One region of the Aliidiomarina minuta genome, then DNA from elsewhere that is predicted to be linked to it. Evidence: predicted binding sites of a transcription regulator. Region 1 holds the regulator's gene; the other holds the start of a gene.

What was found. The regulator ArgR, encoded in region 1, controls arginine synthesis, uptake and breakdown. The targets are predictions, from matches to a motif close to ANTGAATANNTATTCANT.
Region 2: the regulator ArgR is predicted to act here: its motif matches at 6,594-6,611, upstream of gltB (glutamate synthase large subunit).

Annotation. Positions count from the first base shown of each region.
Region 1 covers NZ_PIPL01000001.1:1,500,331-1,516,099, reverse strand. Annotated here, with positions in the region: gene ggt (gamma-glutamyltransferase) at 1-791, shown strand, start outside; gene CWE09_RS07225 (Dyp-type peroxidase) at 727-1,737, shown strand; gene argR (transcriptional regulator ArgR) at 1,712-2,176, opposite strand; gene mdh (malate dehydrogenase) at 2,320-3,255, shown strand; gene CWE09_RS07210 (EAL domain-containing protein) at 3,298-7,806, opposite strand; gene ispB (octaprenyl diphosphate synthase) at 7,903-8,874, opposite strand; gene rplU (50S ribosomal protein L21) at 9,070-9,381, shown strand; gene rpmA (50S ribosomal protein L27) at 9,399-9,656, shown strand; gene cgtA (Obg family GTPase CgtA) at 9,777-10,946, shown strand; gene folA (type 3 dihydrofolate reductase) at 10,956-11,438, shown strand; gene CWE09_RS07180 (DUF3718 domain-containing protein) at 11,541-11,918, shown strand; gene CWE09_RS07175 (NAD(P)/FAD-dependent oxidoreductase) at 11,970-13,310, opposite strand; gene CWE09_RS07170 (GNAT family N-acetyltransferase) at 13,313-13,906, opposite strand; gene ahcY (adenosylhomocysteinase) at 13,926-15,293, opposite strand; gene CWE09_RS07160 (adenosine kinase) at 15,305-15,769, opposite strand, start outside.
Region 2 covers NZ_PIPL01000001.1:1,315,622-1,331,390, forward strand. Annotated here, with positions in the region: gene CWE09_RS06285 (NADH-quinone oxidoreductase subunit K) at 1-238, shown strand, start outside; gene CWE09_RS06290 (complex I subunit 5 family protein) at 235-1,689, shown strand; gene CWE09_RS06295 (monovalent cation/H+ antiporter subunit D family protein) at 1,686-3,179, shown strand; gene CWE09_RS06300 (complex I subunit 5 family protein) at 3,176-4,909, shown strand; gene CWE09_RS06305 (SLC13 family permease) at 4,930-6,306, opposite strand; gene gltB (glutamate synthase large subunit) at 6,650-11,125, shown strand; gene CWE09_RS06315 (FAD-dependent oxidoreductase) at 11,125-12,540, shown strand; gene CWE09_RS06320 (DUF3149 domain-containing protein) at 12,609-12,743, shown strand; gene CWE09_RS06325 (porin family protein) at 12,853-13,431, shown strand; tRNA gene CWE09_RS06330 (tRNA-Ser) at 14,195-14,282, opposite strand; gene CWE09_RS14380 (DUF2798 domain-containing protein) at 14,354-14,665, opposite strand; gene CWE09_RS06340 (sugar nucleotide-binding protein) at 14,574-15,416, opposite strand; gene nadA (quinolinate synthase NadA) at 15,440-15,769, opposite strand, start outside.

The DNA.
Region 1 (15,769 bases):
TGGGCTTTGACAGTCCTGAGTACGTGCATCATTTTACTGAAGCTAAAAAGCTGGCCTTTGAAGACCGGGCCAAGTTTTACTCCGATACGGATTTTAACGACATTCCGGTGGACTGGTTAATTTCAAAAGAATATGCCAGCGAGCGGGCTCAGTTGATTGACAGTGAGCGTGCCGGCCGCGCTTATGAACCGGGTAACCCTCCGATGAATGGCGATACTATTTATCTGACCGTTGCGGACAAAGACGGCAATATGGTGTCCTTGATTCAGAGTAACTACCGCGGTATGGGTTCAGGTATTACACCAGAAGGTCTGGGTTTTGTGATCCAAAACCGTGCTGAGTTATTTGCGCTGGATACTGACCATATGAACGTGTATGAACCAGGCAAACGCCCGTTTCATACTATTATTCCTGCGTTCGTCACCAAAGACGGCAAACCTTATATGAGTTATGGCGTTATGGGTGGCGGTACGCAGCCACAGATGCATGCGCAGATCCTGATCAATATGATTGATTTTGACATGAACCTGCAGGAAGCTGGTGACGCTCCACGTATATTGCATTCGGGGTCTAGTCAGCCGACTGGTGAAATTATGGACGACGGTGGTGTGTTAAGTCTGGAGAATGGTTTCTCTGATTATACTCGTCGTGAATTAACTAAAATGGGCCACCGCTTACAGGAAGCTGTAGGACCTTATGGCGGTTATCAGGCGATCATGAAGGATCATGAAGAAGGTGTTTACTACGGTGCATCAGAAAGTCGCAAAGACGGGCATGCGGCCGGTTATTAACAAACCGCAAACCGGGATCTGTGCTGAAACCAGCCTGCATGGGCTGGTTTTATTATTGAACAGTAAACCCGGGCAGCTGGATTCGCTACGCGAAAAACTCAGTGGTTTTCCTGAACTGGTAACTAATTTAGACCAGCGTTTTTCGGAAGCTTTGCTCAGTGTAGTCATGGCTTTTGGCACTGAATGCTGGAATCAGTTATGGCCAGCTCACCGACCTCGTCAGCTGGCCACATTTCCAGAAATAGCAGACAGCCACTATGTGCTGCAGGCCACTGATTTTGATATGGTTATTGTGTTGCGTTCTGACCGTGCCGATTGCAATTATTTTGCTGGCCGGGTGCTGCTGGAGTGGTTGGCTCCGGATGTCTGGTTACAACATGAGCAACCCCTGTTTCACTACCTGGATAACCGTAATCTGTTTGGTTTTCCCTGTGTACCGGACAACCCTCATGGGCGCTTGCGTCGCGAAGTCGCTTTGTTAAATGATGAAGACGATGAGTTGCTGGCGCAGGGGAGTTACCTGTATTTGCAGCAGTATGAGCTGGATATTAAAGCCTGGCAGGCATTAACGGTGGAAAAACAGCGGCAGATTATGGGGCGTGAAAAAGTGAGCGGTAAATTCTGGCCTGGAGATCAGCCAGGGCATGCTCGCAAGGCTTCACTGGCATTGAGCGATCCGGGTAACCCGGTACTGGTCTGGCAACAGTTGCCTGCAGCCGACATGCGCAATCAGCGGCAGTTGGATCTGTTATGGAGCCGTAGCCCGGCAGCGATGCAAAAGTGGCTGAAGCGGCGTTTTGTGCCGGATCGGGACGGTTATTGTGACCCTCTACTGGATTATATGCAAAGCAACCTCAACGCGGCATTCTTTGCGCCACCGCTGAACTGGTTTAAGCGCACTTCAGAACAAACAGAACAAACTACACCCGCTCAAACAGAGCTTTGATCTTTGCCAGGGTAAAGTCAATATTCGCCACTTTGATCGGCGCAATGAAAATCGTATCATCGCCTGCAATAGTTCCCAGAACTCCTTCTTTACGGCCTACTGAGTCGAGTAAGCGGGCGATCAACTGAGCAGCGCCAGGAGAGGTGCGGATAATGACCATCACGTCGTTATGTTCGATTTCCAGAACCAGTTGACGCACCGGGCTTTTTGCTGACGGAACACCAAGTTCGGCAGGCAGGCAATAAACCATTTCCTGCCGTGCATTGCGGGTTCGCACCGCACCGTATTTACTGAGCAGTCGTGAAACTTTGGACTGACTTATATTTTGAAAACCCTGTGCTTTGAGAGCATCTACAATTGCAGTTTGTGAACCGTAACGCTCTTCTTTAAGCAGGGCCTTAAAATGTTCTACTAAACTTTCCTGTTGTGCGTTTGCCATATGTTCAGGTCTCGTTATGCTTTATGTTCAAGCATACCTGAACTGCGCTGAAAGGCCCAGTAAAGTGCCTAATTCGGTTGTCTTTTAACGCATGATCCAGTATGGTTTTAGCCCTCTTAACCCCGAGTTAAATGGAGTACATCATGAAAGTAGCAGTGTTAGGCGCCGCCGGTGGTATTGGCCAGGCATTATCTTTATTGTTAAAAACTCAGTTGCCAGCGGGTACCGAGTTGTCATTATTCGATATCGCACCAGTAACCCCAGGTGTGGCTGTTGATCTAAGCCATATACCGACCGCTGTTGATGTGAAAGGCTATGGTCAGGATGATTTAGATGTCGCGCTGAAAGGTGCTGACATTGTACTTATTCCAGCCGGTGTTCCTCGTAAACCGGGTATGGACCGCTCAGATCTGTTCAATATGAACGCGGGCATTATTAAAAACCTGGTGGAAGCAGTTGCTGACAATTGCCCGAAAGCCTGTGTAGGTATTATCACTAACCCAGTAAATACCACGGTCGCTATTGCGGCTGAAGTGCTGAAGCAAAAAGGTGTGTACGACAAGAACAAGCTATTCGGTGTCACTACATTGGATGTTATTCGTGCGGAAACTTTTGTAGCTGAATTGAAAGGCCTTAATCCAGAGAATGTTCATGTGCCAGTTATTGGCGGTCACAGTGGCACTACTATTCTGCCATTATTGTCTCAGGTACCGGGTATTCAGTTTAGCGATGATGAAATTAAGCAACTGACTCATCGTATCCAGAATGCCGGTACTGAAGTTGTTGAAGCTAAAGCTGGTGGAGGTTCTGCAACCCTTTCTATGGGCCAGGCCGCAGCGCGTTTTTGCCTGTCACTGGCAAAAGCGAAGCAGGGTGAAGAAGTTACTGAATATGCTTACGTAGAAGGCGATGGTAGCGATGCCCAGTTTTTTGCCCAAGCAGTTAGACTAGGTACTGATGGTATCCTTGAAATACTACCATACGGCGAGCTTAGTGATTTTGAAACGAAAGCTAAAGCGGATATGCTGGATGGCCTGAAAGGCGATATTCAGACAGGTATCGAATTCGCAAATAAGTAAGTGCGTGTTGAGACTTAAAAAAGGCTCCCAAGGGAGCCTTTTTTAGTGCCTGGGAAACCATTCGAGGAGCTCGTTTAGCGGCATAGGCCTGGCAAATAAGAACCCCTGCATCAGGTTGCAATGACGTGCTAACAGCCAGCGTTTTTGCGCTTCGCTTTCCACACCTTCCGCAATACAGGTTTTGTCCAGATTGCGAGCCATAGCGAGAATAGAATCAATAATTGCTTCATTGGAAGTATCGATACCTATGTCCTGCGTGAAGCTGCGATCTATTTTTATAATGCCAACCGGGAACTCTTTCACATAACGCAGGGAAGAATAACCAGTACCAAAATCATCAAGTAGCAGATGAATACCCAGGTCGCGCAATTCGCGCATAACCGAACCCGCGCGCACGGTTTCTTCAATCAGAATTCCTTCGGTTATTTCGAAGCGTAGCGCACTGGCTGGTAGCTGGTACTCGGCCAGCAGTTGTTCGACCTGAGCAGGCAGATGCGGATAGTCAAGATGACTGACCGAAAGGTTAACGGATAAGTAAAGGTCAGGTTGTATGCGGCGCATCTCAACTAAATCAGCCAGCCCTTGTTGCATAGCCTGATTGGTCATATAAATGATAATACCGAGATCTTCGGCGATAGGAATAAACTTATCTGGGTCTATGAAAGTTTCTTTGTGTTGCCAGCGCAGGAGGAGCTCTACGCCTACCGTATGGTTACTATCAGCTGCGATAATGGGTTGATAATAATTGAGCAGCTGATGATGGCTGGCCGCATGCTTTAGTTCAGTTTCAAGAGCCAGACGTTCGCGAACCTTAATATCCATCTCTTGCTCGAAAATACGGTAACAATTACGGCCTGACCCTTTGGCGTGATACATAGCCACATCGGCGTGTTTTAACAGTTCATCAGTGTTAATACCATGCTCGGGATACAGGGCTATGCCCAGGCTAGGTGAGGTACGTATATGGTGTTGTTGTAATAATACAGGTTCATTAATAGTGTCGATAATGCTTCGTGCGGTTTGCTCTACCTTTTCTGGATTGCTGACATCTCTCAATAGAACAATGAATTCGTCGCCTCCGAGGCGAGCGACGGTATCCTGTTCGCTCAAATAGGTGCTAAGACGGCTTGCTATAATACAGAGTAACTCGTCACCGACGCTATGACCGAGCGAGTCATTGACCTGCTTAAATCGGTCTAAGTCAATGAAGATAACTCCAAATCTTTGTTTTTGCAGAGAGTCATCCTGAATAATGCTAAATACCCGATCGTGCAATAAAGTACGGTTTGCTAATCCGGTTAAGGAGTCATAATTGGCGAGTTTACGAAGTTGTTTTTCTGCTTCTTTTTGAGCACTTATGTTGGTTATTACAACAACATAAAACATTCCCTGATCATTATTATCCAGTACTGCACTAATATTCATCAGCACCGGAGTTTCCTGTTGGTCACCTAATTGAATAACATCCTCCCCACGCCATTGCTCACCGGGCTTTAACGTATTGAGAATGTTCCGGTAATTGCGCAGCCGTTGCTTGCTCATGCGGGTAAAGTCATAGTCTTTAATGTTTTCCATGTCCTCAATCGCGACAGCGTTACAGAATGCTTTATTTGCCGTTAACGGGAGAAAATCTGCATTGAGTAGCAGGACCCAGTCCATGGTTTGTTCGAACGCTTTGCCGAAGAGCAATGCTTTTTCCCGGTTGGCCCTGGCTTCGGTAATGTTTTGAAAGGTGCCAGTAATTCGCTTGGGAATACCACTTTGGTTGCGGCCGGATACTTTGCCAAGATCGGTAAACCATAACCAGCCCCCGTCCTGGTGGCGCATACGGTAAGTGCAAGCGAAGTTTTCTGCAGTGCCTTTTATCAGTTGTGTCCAGCGCTGTTCAAATAGCTTCTGATCCTGTGGGTGGATTAGTTGCAGATGATCGTCAATGGACAGCGGTTCCCGAAAAACGGTATGTCCCAGTTCCTGACGGATTCGATTTTCATATAATTGGTTTTCTTCCTGGTGCCAGTCCCAGACTCCGCTGCCGGTAATGCTCAACGCCAGCTGCAAACGCTCTTCACTGGCCTCTGCGCGTTTTTTATTACGTATTACCTGCTGGTGTTGCTGGTAGCGGTAATATATCAGGAAGGCGGCGATCAGAAGTACAGAGAGTACATATAAACTAATAGCGAGTGGTGAAAAAAACGGATGGTAACCAACTTCAATATAAAGGATTGCGGATTCACCACGGACGCCGCTGCGGCTATCATAAGCATTCACGGTAAGTTGATAAGAACCGGGTTGGAGGCGCGGAAAAGTCACGTATCTGTCTGTGGTTTCCAGTACTGAAAAAGTAGTGGGACCAGAGAGATGATAATCGTATTGGACCCGATGTTGCCGGTCATATTGCAGGGTGGAAACGTGCACGCGCAGATTATTCTCATCGTAATCGAGATGAATACGCTGTTGATTCAGGTTGCGTAAAGGTAAATTGAGCCGTTCCCTGCTGGTTAGCCTGTCGACATCGGTAATGCTAACTTTGGGGGGCTGAGGGCTGCGCTGAAAGTTATCCGGGTGAAACATAGTAACGCCGCGCATGCCGCCATAAGCAATAACACCGTCGTCAAAAAGGCCTGTGGCTCGTGCATTAAATTCATTGCCACTAATGCCGTCCTGATATGTAAATTGTTCAACATGCAGGGTAACTGGGTTTACACGCAGGAGACCACTGTGAGAACTGAACCAGATTTCCCCGTCGAGACCTGGCTGTGCCGAATAGACGGCATTGGTAGGCAGACCATCGGTAGTTTGTAAGCGAAATTTAAACTCCAGAGTGTCATTGTCCAGTACGGCGATACCCGCGCCTTCCATAGTAATCCAAAGTTTATTATCCTGATCAACCAGATGGCTTTCCGGTGCTATATAGGAATACAGCTGATAAGGTTCATGTTGATAAACTTTTTCAAAGGTACTGTCCCTTGTATCGAAGATCCAGAGTTCGCTGGCTAACCCGAGCAGGATCTGGTCAGGGTGACCTTGCCGGGTTCCCAATATATGGTATGCATTCAGTGCATTAAAGCCATCGTCCTGTGTGTCCTTATATATCTTGGCCTGGCCAGTCTGGATGTCATAGCTGACTAATCCGTCGGTGATGAAGAACCATATTTTATGGTCCTCCAGTAAACGGTATCCCCAGCCAAAATCCGCCATAATCTCGGTGGACTCGGTATCGCTGGTGGGTACTTTTTCTATATCACCCGATTCGGCGTCAAACTGAACAATTTCACCCGCAAGATAAAGCCATAACTTATCCGCTACTTGCGGATCGGGGAAAATATCAAAGATTGTACCGCTGGTGAACATCGAGTATTCGTCATCAGACTCAAGGTAGGTTTGTAGCTGATTGTCAGGAGTCAGCATGTTAAGGCCGTTTTGGGTACCTATCCATAAACGGTTATCTATATCCTCGGCCAGGGCCCAGACCACATTATGAGAAAGCTCTTCAACGGGAGCTATTCCGCGCACCAGACTAGTGAAATTTTGCGAGGCAGGTTGCCAGTGGAAGAGTCCGTTAATGGCAGTGCCCAACCAGAATTGCTGATTACTGTCATAATAAAAAGTGCGAATGCTGTTGTCGAAAAGGTTCAGGTTAGCGTCGCTGAAACGCAGCAGCTGTTCGGGGGTTTGCCAGCTTGCGCGATATTCATATAGCCCTTGATGGGTAGCCATATATAAGCTGTTGTCGGTTGCATGTAAATCCCAGATATTCATCTGGCTCTCATGCATCTGTGCTGGTGGCAGCTGATCCTGCTCAGTTATATAGGTGGTTAGTGTATCCAGTTGCCAGGAGTAGAGACCCTGTACGGTAGCCACAAATAGTCGCTGTTCAAATTGAGCGAAAGCCTTAGTGTTCAGCATATCCGGACTCGCGGCTTCCGGGTCGAGGTGCCAGAGGTTAACAGCCGAAAAATCTTCAGGGGTCAGAGCTATTACACCAGCTGAAGTGGCGAGTATAATAATGTCATCAATGAGGTGATGACTGCGAATGATATCCTCAAAATTGCCATCTTCGGTTTGTAGTTCAAAGATTTGGTGAACCTCTTGTGTCTCAGGATCATAAAGGCGCACGTGTGACTCGCTGATGATCAGCAACTGATTCTGATACTCCTTAATAGCTATCACTTCATCAAGCCACCAGTCGTCGATCATGCGTGCTTCAATATGCAGAATAAAATCGTCACCTTGCGGGGGCAGCTGAAATACGCCCTGACTTGGCAGTGCAACCCAGAGACTACCGTCTGAAGTGATATTAATAGTGCTTACATAAGCATCTAGAAATTGATTGCCCGGGCCTGGAACGTGATGAAAACTATAGCCATCATAGCGGTTAAGCCCACCTTCAGTGGCCACCCACAGAAAGCCTTCATGGTCCTTAACAATGCGCGTCACACTATTTTGTGAGAGACCTTCCTGAACGGATAACTGCTGCAGGCGCAGAGTGTTAGACGCCTCACTGGGCAAACTGGCAGACAGGAGTACTAGTACAAGTAGTAAAAAGCGCATTCAGATCCATCTTAATTGTCACAATATGGACAAATATTAACCCGAAAAGGCTAGTTAATATACTTTACTTTTGTTCTATAAATTAGTCCTCTGGCATCAGGCCATACGAGCTGCGGCTATGTCAGCGAGAGCCAGTAATGCTGCTTTATATTCTGTTTCTGGCAGTGCCTGAATAGCTTCTTTCGCTTTATCAGTTTCCTGTTGAGCTCTTTGCTGAGCGTACTTAATGGCGCCAGTTGATTGCATGGTTTGCATAACTTCGGGCAGGCGGTCGCGTTGACCACCATGTTCGATGGCATTGCGGATAACGGTGGATTCTTCTTTGCCGCCATGCCACATGGCGTAAAGTAGAGGTAATGTAGGTTTGCCTTCAGCTAAATCATCGCCTACTTCTTTGCCCATAGCATCGGCATCAGCGGTATAATCGAGGATGTCATCAACCAGTTGAAAAGCAGTGCCCAAATGCCTGCCATAGGCTTGCATGGCCTCTTCTGTGGCCTGGTCCTGTCCAGCTAATACGGCACCCAGCTGAGTTGCTGCCTCGAACAAGCGTGCGGTTTTACTGTAAATCACTGCGAAGTAACGTTCTTCAGTAGTTTCCGGGTCGTTGCAGTTCATTAACTGCATGACTTCACCTTCGGCGATAACGTTAGTGGCGTCGGCCAATACGTCCATTACGCGCATGGATTCCATAGAAACCATCAGTTGGAATGCTCGCGAGTAAAGAAAATCTCCAACCAATACACTGGCTTCGTTGCCAAATTTTGCGTTTGCTGTAGCCCGGCCTCGCCGCATATTTGACTCGTCAACCACGTCGTCATGCAGTAAAGTGGAGGTATGGATAAACTCTATTACTGCGGCCAGGGTATGGTGATGTTTGCCTTGATAGCCCAGCGCACGAGCAGATAACACGGCTAATAGAGGGCGCAGGCGTTTACCACCACCACTGATAATATAAAGACCAAGCTGGTTAATCAGTGCGACATCAGATTGCAACTGAGCCATGATTAACTTGTCTACGGCATTCATATCGGCTTCGCTTAGCTTCTTGATCGTTGCCAGATCCATCATTATTTATTTGTCTCAGAGGTCACCAGTAGGCGCAGATTTTACAGGATCTTTAAGAATTCGCCAGTGTTCAGGGGAGCAGTTTGATAAAGGTTGATTTTTTAGCAATTTACCCTTGCGCAAAGCAAGCTTTTTGCGTAAAATTCGCGCCCTGAATTGAGTTTTAAGCGCCCTGTCGGGGCAGTGGAGAAAATTATGTACGCGGTTTTCCAAAGTGGCGGTAAGCAACACCGTGTCTCTGAAGGCCAAGTGGTACGCTTGGAGAAGTTAGAAAACGCAACGGGTGATATTGTTGAGTTTGATCAGGTTTTAATGCTGTCAAACGGTGATGATGTGACTATTGGTGCGCCTTTGATTAAAGGTGGTAAGGTAACTGCTGAAGTTATCAACCATGGTCGCGGCGATAAAGTGAACATTGTTAAGTTCCGTCGTCGTAAGCATTCACGTACTCAGATGGGCCACCGTCAGTGGTTTACTGAAGTAAAAATCACTGGTTTTGGCGCCTAATTAAGGAGTAACGACAAATGGCACATAAAAAGGCAGGTGGTTCAACCCGTAACGGTCGTGACTCAGAGTCGAAACGTCTGGGTGTTAAGCGTTATGGCGGCGAATCCGTATTAGCAGGTAACATCTTAGTTCGTCAGCGCGGTACACGTTTCCACGCTGGGGATAATGTTGGTGTTGGTCGTGACCACACCTTGTTCGCAAAAGCCAGCGGCAAAGTTTCTTTTGACGTCAAGGGCCCGAACAATCGCAAATTCATTAGCGTTGTTGCTGAATAAGTAACTCGTTAATTGCGAAACATGAAACCCCGCGTTGTCGCGGGGTTTTTTGTTTGCGCTATAGTATTTGGTAATATTCCGAGGCCGTAGGCCTCAAGTTGAAGTGCAGGCAGGTTAGCCATGAAGTTCGTCGATGAAGCAGAAATTAGGGTAGAAGCAGGCGACGGAGGCAACGGTTGTGTGTCTTTTCGTCGGGAAAAGTATATACCCAGAGGTGGCCCCGATGGTGGCGACGGCGGGGATGGTGGTGACGTTTGGCTGCGTGCAGATGAAAACCTGAATACGTTGATTGATTATCGCTTTGAACGGTTTCACCGCGCCGAGCGCGGACAGAACGGAATGAGTAAAAATTGCACCGGTAAACGCGGCCAGGATCTGGAAGTTGCAGTTCCGATAGGAACTCGGGCAAAAGATGTGGACACCGGTGAAGTAATTGGTGATATGACCCGTCATGGCGAGCGTTTACTGGTTGCCAAAGGTGGTTTCCACGGATTAGGTAATACACGTTTTAAAAGCAGTACCAATCGTGCGCCTCGTCAGAAAACCAACGGTACCCCAGGGGAAATCAGACCCTTATTGCTTGAGCTGATGCTATTGGCCGATGTCGGTTTGCTGGGGCTGCCGAATGCAGGTAAGTCTACCTTTATCCGTTCCGTATCTGCAGCTAAACCTAAAGTAGCCGATTACCCCTTTACCACGCTGGTACCTAACCTAGGTGTAGTGCGCCCTGCGGCTCATCACAGCTTTGTTATTGCCGATATCCCAGGTTTGATTGAAGGTGCTGCTGAAGGCGCTGGTCTGGGCATTCAGTTCCTCAAACATCTGGAACGTTGCGGTTTGTTGCTGCACCTGGTTGATCTGGCACCTTTTGATCAGACAGATCCGGCAGAACAGGCACAGGTTATTGTGCATGAGCTGGAAAAATACAGTCCGAAGCTGGCCGAGAAGCCACGTTGGCTGGTACTTAATAAAACTGATTTGCTGAGCCCTGAAGAAATTGCAGAGCAACGCGAGAAGATTGTAAAAGCGCTGGACTGGACCGGACCGGTCTATGAAATCTCTGCCTTGCAGGGCAATGCCCGCGATCAATTAGTATATGAAATTATGCAGTATCTGGAGAGCTTGCCTAAAGAAACCGAAGCGGTTGCTGAAGAACCTGAAATGGTCGAGTTTAAATGGGATGATTATCACGATCGTGAACTGGAAAACGCTCAAGAAAATGACGCAGATGACGATGAAGAAGATGATGACGATGATCATGATGTTGAGGTTATTTACACTAAGGAATAGGGCTTACTGATGCATATTTCACTAGTGGCTGCGATGGCAGCCAACCGGGTAATAGGCAAAGATGGACAGATGCCCTGGCATCTGCCGCAGGAGCTCAAGTACTTTAAGGAAATCACCTGGGGTAAGCCGATTATAATGGGTCGGCGTACCTTTGAGTCTATCGGGCGGGCACTGCCGGGACGACACAACATTGTGATTACCCGTGATCCGGGGAAGCTGCCTGATTCAGTCACTGGTGTGACTTCTATTGATGAAGCGATTGCAGAAGCTGGTCAGGTAGAAGAGATTATGGTGATTGGCGGGGGAGAAATATATCGACAGTTTCTTCCTGTCGCAAGTCGGCTGTATCTTACCTTAATCGATCTCGACATTGAGGGCGATACGTGGTTTCCTGACTATGTATCAGACAAATGGGTTAGTACATTACTCAGGGATGAGCCGCAGAAAAATCCTGAAACACCAGGTTTTTCCGCCTATCTACTTGAAAAATAGCCTAATTTTAAATGGTTACATAGAAAAGCTATGTCGTTATTGAACTATGGGTACGAATAAAGTACTATTTTGAGCGATTTTTATACAAGATTGGGGGCAAGTATGTATAAGGTAGTTACTACTACTATCACCGCAGGTTTAGTTGCACTGGCTGCTTCAGTAGCGTCAGTTCAGCCGGCACAGGCACAGGATTTGGCACTTAACCTATGTACCTACGTTCAGGGTGACGACCGTATGCGTATGCGTCAGCGCATGCGTGAAGATCGTATTCGCCTGCGCTCCGTGTACGATGGCATTGTATGCAATGGCATGAGTCTGTTGCAGTTTGCTATGGCAAATGACTCGCAGGATATAGGTTCTTTCATTGTCAGTCAGTTACCAGGTTCAAGTCTTGACGGTAACGGCGACTTGGATTGGGCTGAAGCGAATGGTCATGGTGATTCTGAAATTGCCAATGCAATTCGTGAACGAACTGACTAAGACGTATTGAATAAAAAAACCCGCCTGTCGCGGGTTTTTTTGTGTTTGTAATTAATATCGATCTTTCAGTCGGGCGTATTGATAATAAAGTGCCTGGCCGACTCGCCGAAATCCCGGTAGCGGAAAAGTGGGCAGGGCACTTTGGTAAAAGGGCAGGTCGGGTAGTTTTTCGCCCATTACTTTATCAGCCAGTCGTTGGCCGGCGAGGGTCGAAAATGCGATGCCAGCACCACAATAGCCCATACTGGCGTGGATACGGTCATTCAAGCTAAAAACCCTGGGCATTGAATCCAGCGATACGCTAACCCAGCCGTGCCAGCTATAAGCAACGCTGAGATCCTGCAATGAAGGCCAGGTCTTTATAAGAGCCTGATGCAAGCGCCTGCAGTAGCTTGGGTGTCTGGCATTGTGGCCACTGACCGCTCCGCGTCCGCCAAACAGCATACGGTTATCGGGCAATAAGCGGTAATAATATTTAAGCGCCCGGGTGTCCATAATCAAATCTCGCTGGTTCAACCCAGTGCTTTGCAGCTGTGCTTCTGTGAGCGGCTGTGTGACGATAACACTGGACAAAGCAGGGAGTTGTCGCCGGCTGAGCTGCGGCAGCAGTGAGGAGGTGGTGTAGGCGTTGCTGCACACCAGCACTTGTTCAGCGAGGACCCTGCCTCGTGGTGTATGCAATTGTTCTCCCTGCACCGTGGATTGCCACTTTAAAACCGGCGTTCGCGTGTGTATCTGGACTCCGGCCTGACTTGCCGCTTTCGCGTAGCCCTGCAATAGTGCTTTGGGTTGCACGCTGGCTGCGGGAGCTTGCTCGAGAGCGGCGTAACCTTTGTTGATTCCAGGCAGTTGCTGGCGTAGTTGCTGTTCTGATAGGAACTGCTGCGGCCACCAGCCCTGACTATTGGCAAACTGTTTTGCTAATTTTGAGGCCTGCCTGGGGGTGTGGGCGACACGCAAGTAGCGCCCTGGTAACCAGTCACAATCAATTTGGTCTTGGCTGATGCGTTCCTGAACCAGTTCGACACTTCGTTGGAATTCTTTTTGTACGGCCCGGGCCAGATCATCACCATAGCGCTGTTGGTAATCCCCCAGGCTAAGACGGCCGCTGCCGGGCAATACAAATCCGGCATTGCGACCACTACAGCCTGCGCCGACGTCACCGGCTTCAAGTACAACAACTTCCTGTTGGTAAAAACTGGCCAGCCGATAAGCGGCATTCAGGCCGGTATAACCCGCGCCAATAATCACCAGCGGTGCTTTTTCTGGAAGTGGCGGGCAGGCGGGTGACTCTGTGGTTGGCAGGCTGTTCCAGTAACTTTTGATATGGTCGGCATAATCCGACGTTATCCCGGCGTCGGTCAGCGGATCATAGCTGCGATACCGGGACATGCTTAACCCAGGTTAATACGTTTAAAGGGCAATACCATTTCCGCTGCTATGCAATGGCAGATGCCGTCGCATACCGGACAAAAATAGCCGTCTTCGACCGACGCCTGATACCAGCGATCCGGATGGTCCTGAATGAGTTCACCACCGCAGCGACTGAAATATGCAAAGGCGCTGTTATTCGGACTTTGCCGCCAGATGTGGGCAAGCCCTGCCTGACAGCCTAAACCAGAAGCTTCTACTACAGAATGCTGCAGCAGGCTTTTGCCAATACCCAGGCCCTGATAATCCTGATCGATAGCGGCACATTTGAAATAACACATCTGTTCGGTACTGACAGGCCAGCTGGATGGGGTACAAAAACTATCGATATCCCAGTTGCCAGGGGCAAAAGTTAGACGCAGGCCGACCAGCTGGTTATCTGCAAAACCCAGCCAGTGCAAATTCCGCCCCTGTTGCAGACCTCGGGTAAAATAGTCTGAAAGGCTACTTTCAGTCAGATAATTATCACCATGCACTTTATTAGCTAAAACAATAACGGCGGCAAAATCCGCCGCCGTCATAGGTCTAAAGTGCAGGCGCGGAGTTGTTTCCGGCATGCAGTGTTTCGCCTTTTAATTAATAACGATATGCGTCAGTCTTAAATGGACCGCCGACTTCAACGTGAATATAGTCTGCCTGATCACTGGTAAGTTTAGTAATTACGCCACCAAAACCTTCTACCATATAACGGGCGACTTCTTCATCCAGTTGCTTAGGCAGTACTTCGACACTGAGGTTCGCATTTTTCTCACCTTCCGGTAAGTCAGCAAACTTTTTCTCAAACAGGTGGATTTGAGCCAGTACCTGGTTGGCGAAAGAACCATCCATGATGCGGCTTGGGTGACCGGTTGCGTTACCCAGATTAACCAGACGACCTTCAGACAACAGCAACAGATAATCTTCTTTAGCATCGGAGCGGAAGATTTGATGTACCTGAGGCTTAATTTCGTCCCAGCGCCAGTTCTTGCGCATATAAGCAGTATCAATTTCGTTATCAAAGTGGCCGATGTTACAAACTACCGCGCCTTTCTTTAATGCCGCTAGCATGTAGCGGTCACAAACGTTGTAGTTACCCGTTGTGGTAACGATAAGGTCAGTGTTGCCCAGTACGTCGGTGTTGAGATTACTACCATCGCCATTGTTGACGCCACCGATATAAGGAGAAACCACCTCATAACCATCCATACAGGCCTGCATGGCACAGATGGGGTCAATCTCAGTAATCTTAACGATCATGCCTTCCTGCCGCAGACTGGCCGCAGATCCTTTACCGACGTCACCATAACCCACGACCAATGCTTTCTTGCCGGACATCAGATGGTCGGTAGCGCGTTTAATGGCATCGTTCAGTGAGTGACGGCAACCGTATTTGTTGTCATTTTTTGACTTAGTAACGGCGTCATTCACGTTAATGGCAGGCACACGAAGTGTGTTCTTTTGCAGCATTTCCAGTAAACGATGCACACCCGTTGTGGTTTCTTCGGTAACACCGTGCACGTTATCCAGCATTTGCGGGAATTGCTCATGGATAAGCATGGTTAAATCACCACCGTCATCCAGGATCATGTTAGCGTCCCAAAGTTCACCGTCTTTTTTGCAGGTTTGTTCCAGACACCATTCGTATTCTTCTTCGGTTTCACCTTTCCAGGCAAACACTGGAACACCAGCTGCCGCCATAGCCGCCGCAGCGTGATCCTGAGTTGAGAAGATGTTACACGATGACCAACGCACTTCAGCACCCAGTTCGAGCAGAGTCTCGATAAGTACTGCAGTCTGGATAGTCATGTGAATGCAGCCAATAATGCGGGCACCGGATAGAGGTTTGCTGTCTGAGTATTTACGACGAATTGCCATCAGTGCCGGCATTTCAGATTCCGCAATGGCTATTTCCTTGCGGCCATAATCGGCAAGGTTAATGTCAGCTACTTTATAATCGTTGGTCATAGTATATCCTTTTAACTGTTGGTGGTGGCAGCCGCAGGCTGCATACCTAATTCTTTAATAATGGCTTCTTGCTGGGCAGTCTCCAGACGAGGCCCGTAATTGCTAACTATTTCTGCAGCCGAGCGGCTGGCGAGTGTTCCTGCCTGAGCAGAGGTCATGTTCTGGGTAATGCCATAAAGGTAGGCACCGGCAAACATATCGCCAGCGCCATTAGTGTCGATAGCTTTCACTTTGAAACCAGGTATTTGTACGCGCTTATCGGGCTGTCCGATCACTGCTCCAGCAGGACCGCGAGTAATAACTACTTCTTTTGCGTATTGTAATAAGGCTTGCATCGCACTGTCGAAGTCTTCTTCACCAGTAAACATCAGGGCTTCTTCTTCATTGCAAAAAAGCAGGTCGACGCCGGCGTGCAGAAATTCTTCAAGGCCTTCCTTAAAGTATTTGACCATGGACGAGTCAGAAAAGGTTAAAGC
Region 2 (15,769 bases), 180 kb from region 1:
TATTCGCCATACCCACTTACTGCGCCGTATTCTGGCCTTTAACATCATGGGCTCTGGCGTTTTCCTGATTATGGTTGGCCTGGCCCAGCACGATCAACAAACCGACCCCGTGCCTCAGGCACTGGTGCTGACCGGTATTGTAGTGGCAGTGTCAGCGACCGCTTTGGCGCTGATTATTTTCCGCCGGTTTTATAAAGCCAGCGGCCAGACCCAGCTGGATGAGGACACCGAGCAATGAATCTGATGCCGCTGTTGCTTATTATCCCGTTGGCCTGGGCACTGATTAGTCTGCTTGCTCCACGTCTGCCTATTGGTTTGCTGGCTATTGTCGGCATGCTGATCCAGCTATTCGCGTCTGCAATGCTTTGGTTCAGCGTGCATGTAAATGGCCCGGAAAGTTATGCCATTGGCGACTGGATGGCGCCGCTTGGCATTACCCTGATCGCCGATGGGCTGACCGCCACTTTGCTCGCTATGACCGCGCTGATAGCTATTATCTGTGCTTTTTATGCGCTTTTTTATTTACGCCAGTACCCACGCGAACAGCGCTTTTTCTGGCCTCTGTTCTGGTTCCTTCTGGCCGCGCTTAATGGCATCTGGCTGGCCGCTGACTTATTTAATCTCTACGTTGGTTTAGAACTATTAACCCTGGCCGCCGTTGGCATGGTCGCATTGACTGCCGACAAACAGGCTCTGGCCGCTGGTCTGCGTTATCTGTACGCGGCTCTGCTCGGCTCGCTGGCTTATTTGCTTGGCGTTGCTTTGTTGTACGGCGCTTATGGCACTTTATCGCTGGGCCAGCTCAGCAATATGCTCGAGCCCAATATCACCACTCAGGTCGCTTTGGGGTTAATGACCCTGGGTCTGTTAATGAAAAGCGCGGTATTTCCATTGCATACCTGGCTGCCCCCAGCCCACGGCGGCGCTCTGGCCCCAGTCAGTGCATTGCTTTCTGCGCTGGTGGTAAAAGCCTCTTTTTATATTCTGGCGCGGCTCTGGTTGCAGGCAGGTTTTGACATTATGCCAGTCAGTGCGGCGCAACTGCTTGGGCTCATGGGCGCAGGGGCTATTGTCTGGGGAGGCTGGCAAGCCATGCGCCAGAGCGATATCAAAATGCTGGTGGCCTATTCAACGGTGGCTCAGCTGGGCTACCTGATGTTGCTGTTCCCGCTCGCTATTGGTGTATCCGCGATCTCTGCCACCCTGGCCTGGCAGGGAACCATGTTTCATTTACTGTCTCACGGTTTTGCTAAAGCCGCTATGTTCCTCTCGGTCGGTACCCTGGTACTGGCAGTGGGTAAAAAAGGACTGGATGATATGGCGGGCATCAGTCGCCAGTTACCGCTGTCGTTATTTGCCTTCGGTTTGTCGGCTATCAGCATTATGGGCCTGCCGCCTAGTGGCGGTTTTAATGCCAAGTGGTTATTACTGCAAAGTGCCATTAGCAGTGGCCAATGGCACTGGATGATCGTTCTCGTGCTCGGTGGGTTGCTGACCGCCGGGTATGTATTTCGGGTGTTTCGTATATCTTTTGTCGATGGCCCGCCAACGGACATTAAACCCACACCCCTGCCCCTTGAGCTGAGCGCGTTATTGCTCGCCGTCATTGCTATTGGACTGGGTTTTGTGTCCTCATGGCCGCTCGCCAGTATGAGCGTCACCGAGCTGTTACCCGGAGGGTCGTTATGAGTTTCTGGTTACCTCTACTGGTACTGGCCACCTCGCTGGTAGCGGCTATTGGCATTTTCATGATCCCGGAAAATCGTCACGCGGTGCGGGGCACTTTTAACCTGACCGCGGCTTTAATTAAAATAGCCCTGATCATCTGGATCCTGATCGGGGTGATACAACAACAAACCTTTGAGACCCGCTTTACCCTGATTGGCGATATCGACTTCATTCTGCGTGCCGATGCCCTCTCGCTGCTCTTTGCTGGCCTGTCGTCGATACTCTGGTTGTGCACCACTGTCTACGCCATGGGTTACTTAAATAAAGCGCCCCATCGCAGTCGCTTTTTTGGTTTCTTCAGCCTGTGTGTCGCCAGTACCATGGGCATTGCCATGGCCGGTAACCTCTTTACCTTTTTGATTTTCTTCGAAATGCTGACCTTGTCCACCTACCCGCTGGTGGTGCACAAAGGCACGCCGGAAGCACTACGTGCGGGTCGTAAATATCTGATTTACACCCTCAGTGGCGGCGCCGTGTTACTCATTGGCATCGCTATGCTGCACGGCCTTATCGGCAGTTTTGAGTTCGCCGAAACGGGTGTGCTCAGCGATGTCGCCATAGAGCAGCATCCCTTGCTGGTGTTCATTTTTGCCGTGCTCATTTTAGGGGTTGCCGTCAAAGCAGCCATAGTGCCGCTGCATGGCTGGCTGCCCAGTGCTATGGTGGCGCCCGCCCCGGTTAGCGCGCTACTACATGCGGTTGCCGTGGTTAAGGCAGGTGCCTTTGGTGTGGTACGCATTGTTCACAACGTCTACGGCATTGAGTTCGCCCAGGCGCTGGGAGTCTTGCTGCCACTGGCGATCATAGCTTCGGTGACTATTATCTGGGGCTCAATACAGGCCCTGCGACAAAGTGAAATAAAAAAACGACTGGCGTTTTCGACAGTATCTCAGGTTTCTTACATTATATTGGGGATCACCCTCTTTGGCCCTATTGGCACTATAGGTGGGCTGGTGCACCTGTTGCATCAGGGCATTACCAAAGTAACCTTGTTTTTCTGTGCCGGGATTTTCGCTGAAACATTAGGCGCCCATAAAATCAAAGAGCTTAATGGTGTCGGCCGACGCATGCCACTGACGTCAGTGTGTTTCACTCTGGGAGCGTTGAGTATGATTGGCATACCTCCGCTAGCTGGTTTTATCAGTAAATGGTACCTGGGTTGGGGCGCCATGGAAGCAGGCATGAGCTGGGTTATACTGGTATTGCTGGCCAGCAGTGCCTTGAATTCGGCATACTTTCTGCCGGTCATTTACCGGCTCTGGTTTTTACCCGCGCCTGCCACCTGGCCGGATGAGAAAATCCCCTTCCGGCGCATGGAAACCAACCCCTGGTTATTGTGGCCAACGATCGTCACCGCCACCTTTACCGTAGGTGCCGGCGTACTGGCCGCCAGCCCGCTGAGCCCCTTAAGCTGGTCCGCACTTATCGCAGTTCGGGAGTACCTGCCATGAGTTGGTTATTGTTTTTAATTCCTCTGGTTTCTCTGAGCCTGCTGATTATGTTCAGCTGGCGACGCTGGCCACAACCTTATTTCGCTTTAGTAGTGCTGGCGCCGTTGCCAGCTCTGCTACTCGCGCTGTTTGCCCCGGACCTTAGCCTGGAAATCCCCTGGCTGTTATTTGGCGTCGAATGGCAACTCAACGATATCAGTCGTGCACTGCTGGCTATGACTGCCGGTCTTTGGTTTGTGGCTGGCCTCTTTGCTTATCATTATCTGGCCAGCGATAAAGCACAACAAAGCTTTACCCTCTTCTGGCTGATTACCATGCTCGGCAACCTGGTGCTTATTGTTGCTCAGGATATTGGCAGTTTTTACACCGGTTTTGCGATCATGACTTTTGCCGGGTATGGCCTGGTGGTACATAGCGCCAGCGTGGAAGCGAAACATGCCGGGCGAGTGTATCTGGTGATGGCAGTTATCGGTGAAATCCTGATTCTGGCCGGTCTGTTAATGGCCATGCCTTTAGTCGATCAGCTCTTATTACGAGAGCTGCCAGTGGCCATTGCTGAAAGCGATCACTCCTTGCTGATCAGTAGCCTGCTGCTGGCTGGATTTGGCGTTAAAGCAGGTTTGCTGGGCATGCATTTGTGGCTGCCACTGGCTCATCCGGTCGCCCCGACACCCGCCAGCGCGGTGTTAAGTGGTGCCATGATAAAAGCGGGTCTGCTGGCCTGGTTGCAGGTATTACCCGCTGGGGAAGACGCCGCCATCGCCTTTTATTCTGCCGGTTTTGCCTGGGTAGTGATCAGCTTAGGGTTTGGCGCCGCCTTCGGTGCCGCTGTGGTGGGCGTATTACAGACCCAGTCTAAAGCAGTGCTGGCTTACTCCAGTATCAGCCAAATGGGACTGATGACCATTCTTTTAGGCGTGGCTCTGCTGGAGCCTTCCAGCTGGCCGTTATTATTAACCGCGATAGTTGTCTACATGGTTCATCATGGGCTGGCGAAAGGTACTTTATTTCTGACCGTTGGCCTGGCTCAGTATCCGGGGCGCTGGCCTCGTTGGCTGGTGATGCTCATTGCTTTGTTACCGGCTTTAGCATTAATGGGTGCGCCGTTGAGCAGTGGTGCCGGCGCCAAATTGCTGATGAAAGAACAGCTTTATGACATTCCTTCAGTCGCCTTTTTAATACCTTTTATTACTCTGGCCGCCGTCGCCACGGGTGTGCTGATGGCCCGCTTCTTATGGTTGTTATGGCATACCCAGGGCAAAACTAAAGACCTGCCTTCGATACGCTGGGCCTGTTTGCTGAGCCTGCTTAGCATTTTATTGGCCTTCTGGTGGCTGCCATTGCCCGCCACACCTCAGTTTTTAGCTGCGCTTGAAACCAGCGCACTCATTGATGCACTCTGGCCCATGCTGCTGACCGCGATGCTTAGCCTGTTCGCATTCTGGGCCAGCACGCGTATGGCGTTTCAGCCGAAATTACCCGCCGGTGACCTGATATGGCCGATAACCGCTTTATTGCAGCGACTGGCGCGCCTTTACCCCACCTTTGAGCAGCGCATTATAGCCACTCATGGAAAAGTTCAGGACGGCCTGACTAAACAGGCCAAAGCGCTGCAAAGCTCAGCGTCGACGCTCTTTAATCAGCGCCTGAACGAAGCTTTTCTGCAACGGCACATAGCGCTATGGATGAGCCTGCTGGTGCTGCTGCTCAGCCTGTTAATTATTTTCTGAGGTATTTTTCAGTAACCATTTTACCAGGCACCGCTAACCACCAGCACCACCGCGGAAGAAATAAAGGCGAGCATGACATTAAGCACCACACCTTCACGGGTCATTTGCTTGATAGTGACCATGTTCGATGCAAAGACAATCGAATTGGGCGCCGTCGCCACCGGCAGACAAAAGGCACAGGTGCAGGCTACCACCGCAGGTATCATTAAGATCTCAAGCGGTAAACCAGCCGCAATGGCGGTAGACGCCAGGATCGGCATCAACAAAGTCGCCGTCGCCGTATTAGAGGTTATCTCGGTCAAGAACGACACCGACAACGACAGCAACAAGACCAGTAACCAGAGCGGTAACACCGTCAGCGCCGACAAAGTATTACCAATAATTTCACTGAGCCCGCTGGCCATAAAACCCGCCGCCAGGCAAATACCGCCAGCAAATAGCAGTAGCACACCCCAGGGAATACTTACCGCACGTTCCCAGGTTAACAAACGCCCACCTTTACCATTAGGCACCAGGAACATCGCCACGGCCCCGGCCAGAGCTACCGGCGCATCGCCCATCATGGGTAAATTGAACCAGTTCATCCAGCCACCGAAAGGTTCACCACGGGTCACCCACAGCGCAACCACAGTACCAAACACCATCAACGCGCGTTTTTCATGCACCGTGAAAGCGCCCACTTCTTTGAGTTCGATAGGTTTTTCCAGTTTCAGCCCCCGGGTTAACCATAGTGCCATGAGTGGCAGACCAATTAAGGTAATGGGCAGTCCATATTGCATCCAGCGCAGAAAACCAAATTCCTCGCCGCTATAGGTTTCATAAACGGAGGCAAAAATAAGATTCGGTGGTGTACCTATAAGCGTAGCGACCCCACCCAGCGAAGCGGCATAGGCAAGGCCCAGTAAAAGCGCGATCTGGAATCTGTGATTGCCCGTTGCTGCGGCTATCGCGGTTGCTACCGGCAACAATGCCAGCACTGAAGCCGTATTCGATATCCACATCGACAAAAAAGCTACCGCCAGCATAAAAGCAAATACAATCAGACGGCCATTGCTGCCACCAATACGGCCCACCAGGCCCAGCGCCAGTCGTTCATGTACACCCGAGGCTTCAATGCCCCGCGCCAGCATAAAAGCCCCCATAAAGAGCACTATGACGTGGTTACCAATCGAAAGAGTGGCTTCCTGGTACTCCAGCACCCCACCCAGAGGCAACAGTACAAAAGGCAGAAAAGAGGTTGCTGGTATGGGAATGGCTTCACTGATCCACCACCAGGCCACCCACACCGTTACGCCCAGTGTCCAGGCCGCTGGTTGCGGCATGCCGAAATAAAAGGCGAACCCATAACTTAAAACCGCGACCACAGGGCCGAGCATCTGATGCGTTGTTTTAGTCATTATATCCCTATTTTTCTTATGCTTTTATCCCCGCAGTATAAACGATAACGATGAGATAACGACGGGGTCAGGGCTAAACCCTCGGGGTCAGGGCTAAAATTCACCATCCGTAGGTGGTGAATTTTAGCCCTGACCCCATGGGTTTTTCCAGCCCTGACCCCGTTTTCCTCCACTTCACCCGGCTAGTTTCTCTCACAAATTTGCAACATTCATCATATAAATACACAATGGAGGGCTGGCTTATTAAGAGCTGGCGGATAAATGCCTCCCGGTAAAAATGCGTGAACCTTGCATATCCATGCAAGTCTGATTATCGTGAAGGGCTCACTTCGGAGAAATAACTATGACCTTATATCAAGCCAACACACGTGCCAACGACGTACGTGACAATTGCGGTTTTGGCCTGATTGCTCAGCTTGACGGCGAACCAAGCCATCGACTGGTACGCCGGGCTATTGGAGCCCTGGACCGAATGACCCACCGTGGTGCTATTGGCGCTGATGGTAAAACCGGTGACGGCTGCGGCATTCAGATGCAGCTGCCGGATTCGTTCTTTCGCGCGATCGCTGAAGAGAACAATTGGAACCTGGGGCGCAAATACGCCATTGGGCAAATATTCCTTAGCCATGATCCGGAACGCCAGGCGCAACAGCGTGAAATTATCGAGCAGGAGCTAACCCAGGAAACCTTAAGCCTGGTCGGTTGGCGGCTCACCCCGAACGATCCCAGTGTGCTGGGTAAAGTCGCGGCGGAAACACAGCCTCATTTAGAACAGGTGTTTGTCAGTGCACAACCTGGCTGGCGTAAAAAAGATCTGGAGCGGCGCCTGTATATGGCGCGCCGTCGCATTGAGAAACGCTTAGCTGAACACGATGATTTTTATATCGTTTCTTTATCCTGCCTGGTGATTGTCTATAAAGGCCTGATGATGCCGGCTGATCTACCGGGTTTTTATCCGGATCTGGCAGATATTCGTATGCAAACGGCAATCTGCGTCTTTCATCAGCGTTTTTCTACCAATACACAACCGCGCTGGCCGCTGGCGCAACCGTTCCGTTTTCTGGCTCACAATGGCGAAATCAATACCATTCAGGGCAACCGACAGTGGGCACTGGCGCGTAGTTATAAAATAAATTCGCCGTTGCTACCCGACTTAAAAGACGCACAGCCTTTTGTCAGTGCCACAGGTTCAGACTCAGCGGGTCTGGATAATATGCTGGATATGCTGCTGGCCGGTGGTATGGATTTATTCCGCGCCATGCGTTTGCTGATCCCGCCTGCCTGGCAGGGCAATCCCACCATGGATGACGATCTGCGCGCTTTCTACGAATTTAATTCTATGCACATGGAGCCCTGGGACGGACCTGCCGGGGTGGTGATGACCAACGGCCGCCATGTGGCCTGCAGTCTGGACCGTAATGGTTTGCGCCCGGCCCGTTATGTATTAACCCGGGATCGTACTATCACTGTGGCATCTGAAGTGGGCACCTGGGACTACGGTTCTGATGAAGTGCTGGAAAAGGGGCGTCTGGGACCTGGCGAAATGCTGGCCGTGGATACTTATAACGGTACCCTTTGGCGCAGCAATGAAATTGATGACGATTTAAAAAGCCGTCACCCCTACCGGGAGTGGCTGGATAAACATATCCGTCGCCTGACGCCGTTTGAAGACTACAGCGACACTGAAATTGGCGATCGCCTGTTTGATGACGCCACTATGGCGATTTATCACAAACAGTTTTTCTACAGCAATGAAGAAATCGAACAGGTCATTCGGGTGCTGGCTAAAGATGCCCAGGAAGCAACAGGCTCTATGGGCGACGACACCCCCATCGCGGTGCTTTCGACCCAGCCACGGCTGCTGTATGACTATTTTCGTCAGCAGTTCGCCCAGGTCACCAACCCGGCCATCGATCCTATTCGTGAACGCCACGTGATGTCACTGGCAACCTGCATTGGCCGCGAACAGAATCTGTTTAATGAGACCTCAGGCTACGCTGACCGTGTGTTATTTGAATCACCGGTATTGATGTACACGGATTTGGACCAGCTCAAGGAATTTGACGATACCCACTACCCCTGGCGCAATTTTGATTTGCACTATGATCCCACCCAGCAGTCGCTGGCAGAGGCCCTGAATGCCTTATGCAACCGGGTCGAAAATGCAGTGCGGGACGACAAAATAGCTATTGTCATTCTCAGCGACCGTGAGATTAAAAAAGGCCTGCTACCTATCCCTGCCGCCATGGCCACAGGTGCGGTGCAGACCCGCCTGGTGCATCAGCAACTGCGCTGCGATTCCAACATAGTAGTGGAAACCGCCTCAGCCCGTGACTCGCACCACTTCGCGGTATTACTGGGACTGGGCGCTACGGCGATCTACCCCTTTCTGGCGTACGAGACAGTAGAACAACTGGTGGCTAAAGAACGCCTGCCCTTAACCGCTCATCAGGCGGTGCTGAATTATCGTAATGGCATTAATAAAGGTCTGCTTAAAATTATGTCTAAAATGGGTATCTCGACGGTATCCAGTTATCGCGCAGCCGGGCTGTTTGAAGTAGTAGGCATTGCCCGCGACGTGCATGAAGAATGTTTCCCGACCTGCAATCTGCGTCTGGCCGGTGCTACCTACGAAGATTTTGCTAAGGATATTCAGCAACTGCACAAACTGGCCTGGCTGGTGCGCAAGCAGGTACCGCATGGCGGCCTGCTCAAATACGTACACGGAGGCGAATACCACGCCTATAACCCGGATGTTGTCACTAGCCTGCAACAAGCGGTGGAAACCCGTGATGTAGCAGCGTATCAGCGTTACTGCGACCATGTTAATAAACGCCCGGTAGCCACCTTGCGTGATCTGTGGCAGCTTAATTACCCGCAGGAACTGCAGGCAGTGGACGTCGAGGACGCGCCGCATTTATTCAAGCGCTTTGACACCGCAGCCATGTCGATTGGTGCCTTAAGCCCGGAAGCTCATGAGTCGTTAGCCATTGCTATGAACCGACTAGGCGGCCATTCCAATTCCGGTGAAGGCGGCGAAGATCCGGCGCGCTTTGGCAATGAACGCAACTCGCGCATTAAACAGGTAGCGTCCGGTCGTTTTGGTGTCACGCCGCATTATTTGATCAATGCGGATATCATTCAGATTAAAGTCGCTCAGGGCGCTAAGCCCGGCGAAGGCGGTCAGTTGCCTGGCGAAAAAGTCACTGCAGAAATTGCCAAACTGCGTTTTTCAGTGCCTGGGGTGACCTTAATTTCACCGCCACCGCACCATGATATTTATTCGATTGAAGATCTGGCCCAGCTTATTTTTGACTTAAAGCAAATCAATCCGTCTGCGTTGATCTCAGTGAAGCTGGTTTCAGCACCCGGCATAGGCACCATAGCCACAGGCGTGGCCAAAGCTTATGCGGATTTGATTACAGTGTCCGGCTATGACGGTGGCACCGGGGCCAGCCCGCTGACCTCGGTTAAATACGCCGGTTCGCCCTGGGAACTGGGTCTGGCTGAAGTTCACGAAGCGCTGGTGGTCAACGGCCTGCGCCATAAAGTACGGCTACAGGTGGACGGTGGTCTGAAAACCGGCTTGGATGTGATTAAAGCCGCTATTCTGGGCGCTGAAAGTTTTGGTTTTGGCACTGCGCCTATGGTGGCTTTAGGCTGCAAATACCTGCGTATCTGCCACCTGAATAACTGCGCAACAGGCGTGGCCACTCAGGATCAGACCCTGCGCCAACAGTATTTCAGCGGCTTGCCGGAAAAAGTAGAAAACTACTTCCACCTGCTGGCTGATGAAGTGCGCGACTACCTGCAAAAGCTAGGTGTCGAGAAACTGGTCGACTTAATTGGCCGTACCGATCTGCTGACCTCGATTGACAACATTGCCACCGAACGCCAGCAACGGCTGGACCTGGGTGCTATTTTAGGCGCCGCGGCTATTCAGTCAGATAAGTCCCTGCACTGTACGGAGAAAAACCCGCCGCATGATCAGGGCAAATTGAATAAAACACTAATGGAAAGCTGCGCCGACAGAGTCGAACATAAACGCGGTGGCGAATTTAATTTCAGTATTCGTAACGACGACCGCTCGGTAGGCGCCAGCTTGTCCGGCCTGATTGCCCGTTACCATGGCAACCAGGGCATGGCAGGCAAACCTATAGTGATTAATTTTGAGGGCACTGCAGGCCAGAGTTTTGGTGTCTGGAACGCTGGCGGACTGCGCCTCAATCTGGTCGGCGATGCCAACGACTATGTCGGTAAAGGCATGGCCGGTGGGCGTATTAGCCTGCGCCCTGCTCAGGGTGTCGCTTTTCAGTCTCACGAAGCCATTATCATGGGCAACACCTGCCTTTATGGTGCCACTGGTGGTCGTTTATATGCGGCAGGTTGTGCCGGTGAGCGTTTCGCGGTGCGCAACGGGGGTGCTATTGCGGTGGTTGAAGGCATTGGCGATCACGGTTGCGAATACATGACCGGCGGTGTTGTGGTGGTGTTAGGCCAGACTGGCATTAACTTTGGTGCCGGCATGACCGGGGGTCTGGCCTATGTGCTGGACGAAGATGGTGATTTTGAGCAACGCCTGAACCCGGAACTGACCGAAGCCCTGGATGTAGATAAAGCTATTCTGGCTGAACATCTGCGCGGTTTTATCCACGACCACCAGGAAGCCACGGGCAGTCAACGGGCCCTGCATATACTGACCCACTTTGACGACTACCTGCCCCGCTTCCGTCTGGTGAAACCTAAGGCCAGTGATATTTCGACTTTAATCGGCCGCCGTGCTCAATCAGCGGACGAATTACGCATACAGGTGATGTAATGACGCGCAATATATACCAGTTTGTAGATGTACGCCGCGTTGACCCGCCTAAGCGCCCGTTAACCGAGCGACGCATCGAATTTGTAGAAATTCAGCACCCGATGGAGCAGTCCCAGGTCAGTGGCCAGGCAGACCGTTGCATCGACTGTGGCAATCCGTATTGCGAATGGAAATGCCCGGTGCATAACTATATCCCTCAGTGGCTGGAACTTGCTGCTGAAGGTCGCATTATTGAAGCGGCCGAGCTGTCGCACCAGACCAACAGCCTGCCTGAGGTCTGTGGCCGGGTTTGTCCGCAGGATCGCCTCTGTGAAGGCGCCTGTACATTGAATGATGATTTTGGTGCTGTGACCATAGGTGCCATTGAAAAATACATCAATGACAAAGCCTTTGAAATGGGCTGGCGCCCGGACTTAAGTGCCGTGCAGCCCACTGGTAAAAAAGTCGCTGTCATAGGCGCCGGTCCTGCCGGTCTGGCCTGTGCCGATGTGCTTACCCGCCAGGGCGTGGCGGTGGTGGTTTATGATCGCCATCCGGAAATCGGCGGCTTATTAACCTTTGGCATTCCATCATTTAAGCTGGAAAAAAGCGTGATGACCCAGCGCCGTGAAATCTTTACTGAAATGGGCATGCAATTTGAGCTCAATACAGAAGTCGGTCGTGACGTGGAGTTTGATCAGTTAGTCAGTGACTATGATGCCGTCTTTATGGCACTAGGTACTTACAAAGCCGTCGATGGCGGTTTGCCCGGGCTCGATTCCACTGGTGTCTACCCTGCCCTTAAATACCTGATTGGCAATACCAGTTCGATCATGCAATGGGAGATGCCCGACTACCCTAAAATCGACCTCGCTGAACAGCGTGTGGTGGTACTGGGTGGTGGGGATACGGCGATGGACTGTGTACGTACGGCTATTCGCCAGCAAGCCACCTCGGTGGTCTGTGCTTACCGACGTGACGCGGAAAACATGCCAGGGTCCCGCAAAGAAGTACAGAATGCGAGAGAAGAAGGGGTGCAGTTTGAATACAATCTGCAACCCACAGAGATTCTGCGTGATGAGAAAAACCAGGTCACGGCGGTGCGCTTTACCCGCACTGAACTGGGCCCGCCGGATGAAGCGGGACGGCGCCGCCCACAGGCGGTCGCCGGCTCGGAATTTGAAATGCCTGCCGATGCGGTAATTCTGGCCTTTGGTTACCAGGCCGAACCACCACAATGGCTGCAAAAACATAAAGTCGACATGAATGAATGGCACCTGATCAGCGCCCATGAAGACAGCGAGTGCGCAATGCAGACTTCGAACCCTAAGATATTCGCCGGTGGCGATATGGTGTTAGGTGCAGATCTGGTGGTCACGGCTATTGCTCAGGGACGTAAAGCCGCCGACGGCATCATGGATTACCTGGAACTTTGATCCCGGTCATAACAAGGGATCGCGGACTGACATAGAATTATCTCAAAGCGTACATGATGAGGTGATTTATGAGTCTATGGCAGGAGTTCTTCCGCGATCCGGTTATCTTCTTTTCGTTTACCGGTTTAGCCATTGTGGTGGGCATGTGTATTTTCTATGCCATTTATTTCTATGTGAAAATGATTAAGTCTGAAAAAAATTGAAACCTGGAATAAATAATAGTTTTGCTCAACTTTTGAAAGGATTATGATTGAGTTAGTGTCTAAAAAAGATACTAACTCTAACTATTATATTCAATTTAAAGGACTAAAAATGCGTAAAATATGCCTCACAGGTATCTCCGCCTTATTGTTTTTATTCCCTTCTTTAGCCGCTGCTTCAGATAACCTGAACCAATGGTATGCTGGGGCCAATGTAAGTCAGATTGACTACGATGAGAGCGGTTTTGATTCTTTCAACCCCATTACCCTGAACGCAGTAGTTGGCCGTAATATAACCCCTTACTACGGCTTTGAAGCCAGAGCTGGTTTCGGCGTTAACGATGACTCTGTGAGCGACGTTTTTGAAGGGTACAACATAAGCTTAGACCTCTCAGTTGATTACATCCTTGGCGTCTACGCGCGCGGCAACCTGCCGGTAAACGAGCGGTTTTCAGTCTATGGACTACTGGGTGTTTCACAAGCAAAAATAACCGCGAAAGCCTCTGTTTCCGGAACGGGTCAATCAGCAAGTGGAAGTTTCAGCGAGAGTGAAACTGATATTTCTTATGGAGTCGGTGCCAGCTTCTCGGTTAACGAAAGAGTGTCTCTGCAGCTGGAATATCTTAATGTGGTAAGTCCTTCTGAATTTGATATAAGCGCTTTATCGCTGGGCTTCTCTTACCGGTTTTGATGTAATCGGTCTGTAGGCCTAAGCTTAATTACCCCAATGCCGGACAGCCAGCATTGGGGTGTTAATAGCAGACTTTGCTAATGCGGTTCCACCCTGCCGTTTTGTCGAACGAAGGGTTCTTATCAAGTCCCCTCTCTCCGCCACATACAAAAAACCCCGCTTGCGCGGGGTTGATTGAAAATAATGTTTGGAGACAATGTCCGCAGCGCTTTGCGCTGCTGAGAGAGGGATTGACTCGGCCCATCCATGGGCCTCGCCCCTTCGGGGTCGCTCCACGTTGTGGAGCGGTCCAAAACGGCTGTCCTGCCGTTTTGTGACATCGTGCCTCCCTGCCGCTCGCCCTGCGGGCGTTACCTACGGTAACGTCCCAAACGGCGTCCTGCCGTTTGGTCGAACGAAGGGTTCTTATCAAGTCCCCTCTCTCCGCCACATACAAAAAACCCCGCTTGCGCGGGGTTGATTGAAAATGATGTTTGGAGACAATGTCCGCAGCGCTTTGCGCTGCTGAGAAAGGGATTGACTCGGCCCCTCCATGGGCCTCGCCCCTTCGGGGTCGCTCCACGTTGTGGAGTGGTCCAAAACGGCTGTCCTGCCGTTTTGTGACATCGTGCCTCCCTGCCGCTCGCCCTGCGGGCGTTACCTACGGTAACGTCCCAAACGGCGTCCTGCCGTTTGGTCGAACGAAGGGCTCTTATCAAGTCCCCTCTCGCCAACAAACAAAAAGAAAGGCCCCACGCTTTCGCGCGGGGCCTTTCTTTTTGTTTGGCGGAGAGAGAGGGATTCGAACCCTCGATACGTTGCCGTATACACACTTTCCAGGCGTGCGCCTTCAGCCGCTCGGCCACCTCTCCATAAGCCGCGTATGGTAGGGAATTCAGTGGCTTTAATCAAGAAAAATCAGTATTAAACGGGCTTTTCGGTGCTATTTTAACCAGTTGACTATTTTCTCACTGCTCCGACGAATAGGGGCGGCGCCGAGGAATACGAGCAGGAAAGCGATGGGCCAGGCTATGTAGAAGGCTCGCCACCACAAAGCGATAAAGTTCTCCACCCAGCCGACGTTGACAAAAGTGATAAGCCCGGTCATTAAAAATGACATATACACTGACATCAATAGTGGAAAAATAAGCTTTTTTATTAGGTTAGAGATCGCCGTACCCTTCTTTGTAGCTTGGGAAAATAAAATGAAAACCGGTTTCACGTAAACGGGTGTTATTGCAGCGCTTACTGCCACGAGGCCCTACTTCGGAGCTTTCGGCCAAGTCCTGAGTATCGAGCCCTAAATGCTGGGCTAACCAGAGTACGAAGTCGCGTTGTTTCACGGGTTCGTTGTCGCTGGCTAAATACAAATCGTCGAGTGACAGCTGCATGTCATAACGTCCAATCAGGTGCGAGAGAACACTGGCGACATCGCGGGAATGGATACGGTTGGTCCAGCTGGGTCGTAAGGTAATGTCACCACTGTATAGACTGGCTACCATGCGTTCGCGGCCTGGGCCGTAAATACCACTTAATCGCACTATCAAAGGCTGACAGGCGCTTTCGCGTAACAGTTGTTCAGCTTCTAATAAGCGCTTGCCGGTGAATTTTTCAGGTTCGGTGGGCGACTCTTCATCCACTTCTTCGCCTTCTTTCTGGCCGTAAACGCTGGTACTCGAAACGAAAACGACCAGTGGTTTATAATCATCCGGTTGTTCGGCGAGGCTTTCTTTTAACGCGCGCAACGGCTGCACGTAACCCTCTTCATAACCCTGGTCACTGAATTGCGTGGGGGTTAAGGTCAACACTATCACTTCAGGGGTGCGCTGTAACAACGCGTCCCAGTTGGCTTTAACTTTAGCGTCACCAGCTACCACTGGCCAGTCGCCGTGGTGTTTATCCGGGTTGCGCCTGACGCCAAGAACACTGAAGTCCTGCTGTTGCAATAAAGGTTGTAACTGAGAGGCGATATCGCCGGCCCCCATCAATAACGCAACTTTAGCCATAGTGGTTCCTTATTTGAAACTTATTATTTTAGGTTTCGAGCAAACTCCAGCATACGATTCAACGGCTTCATAGCTTCTTTACCCAGTTCAGGGTCGACATGAATTTCATGTACTTTGCCACCGGTGCTGAGGGCGTTCTCAATGGCTTCTAAGCCGTTCATTGCCATCCATGGACAATGTGCACAGCTACGGCACGTTGCGCCGTTACCGCCGGTTGGAGCTTCAATGAAGGTCTTCTCCGGAGCCTGTTGCTGCATCTTATAAAAAATACCTTTGTCTGTAGCCACTATAAACATCGAATTAGGCAGGGTCTGGCTAGCCTTGATCAGTTGCGACGTGGAGCCTACAGCATC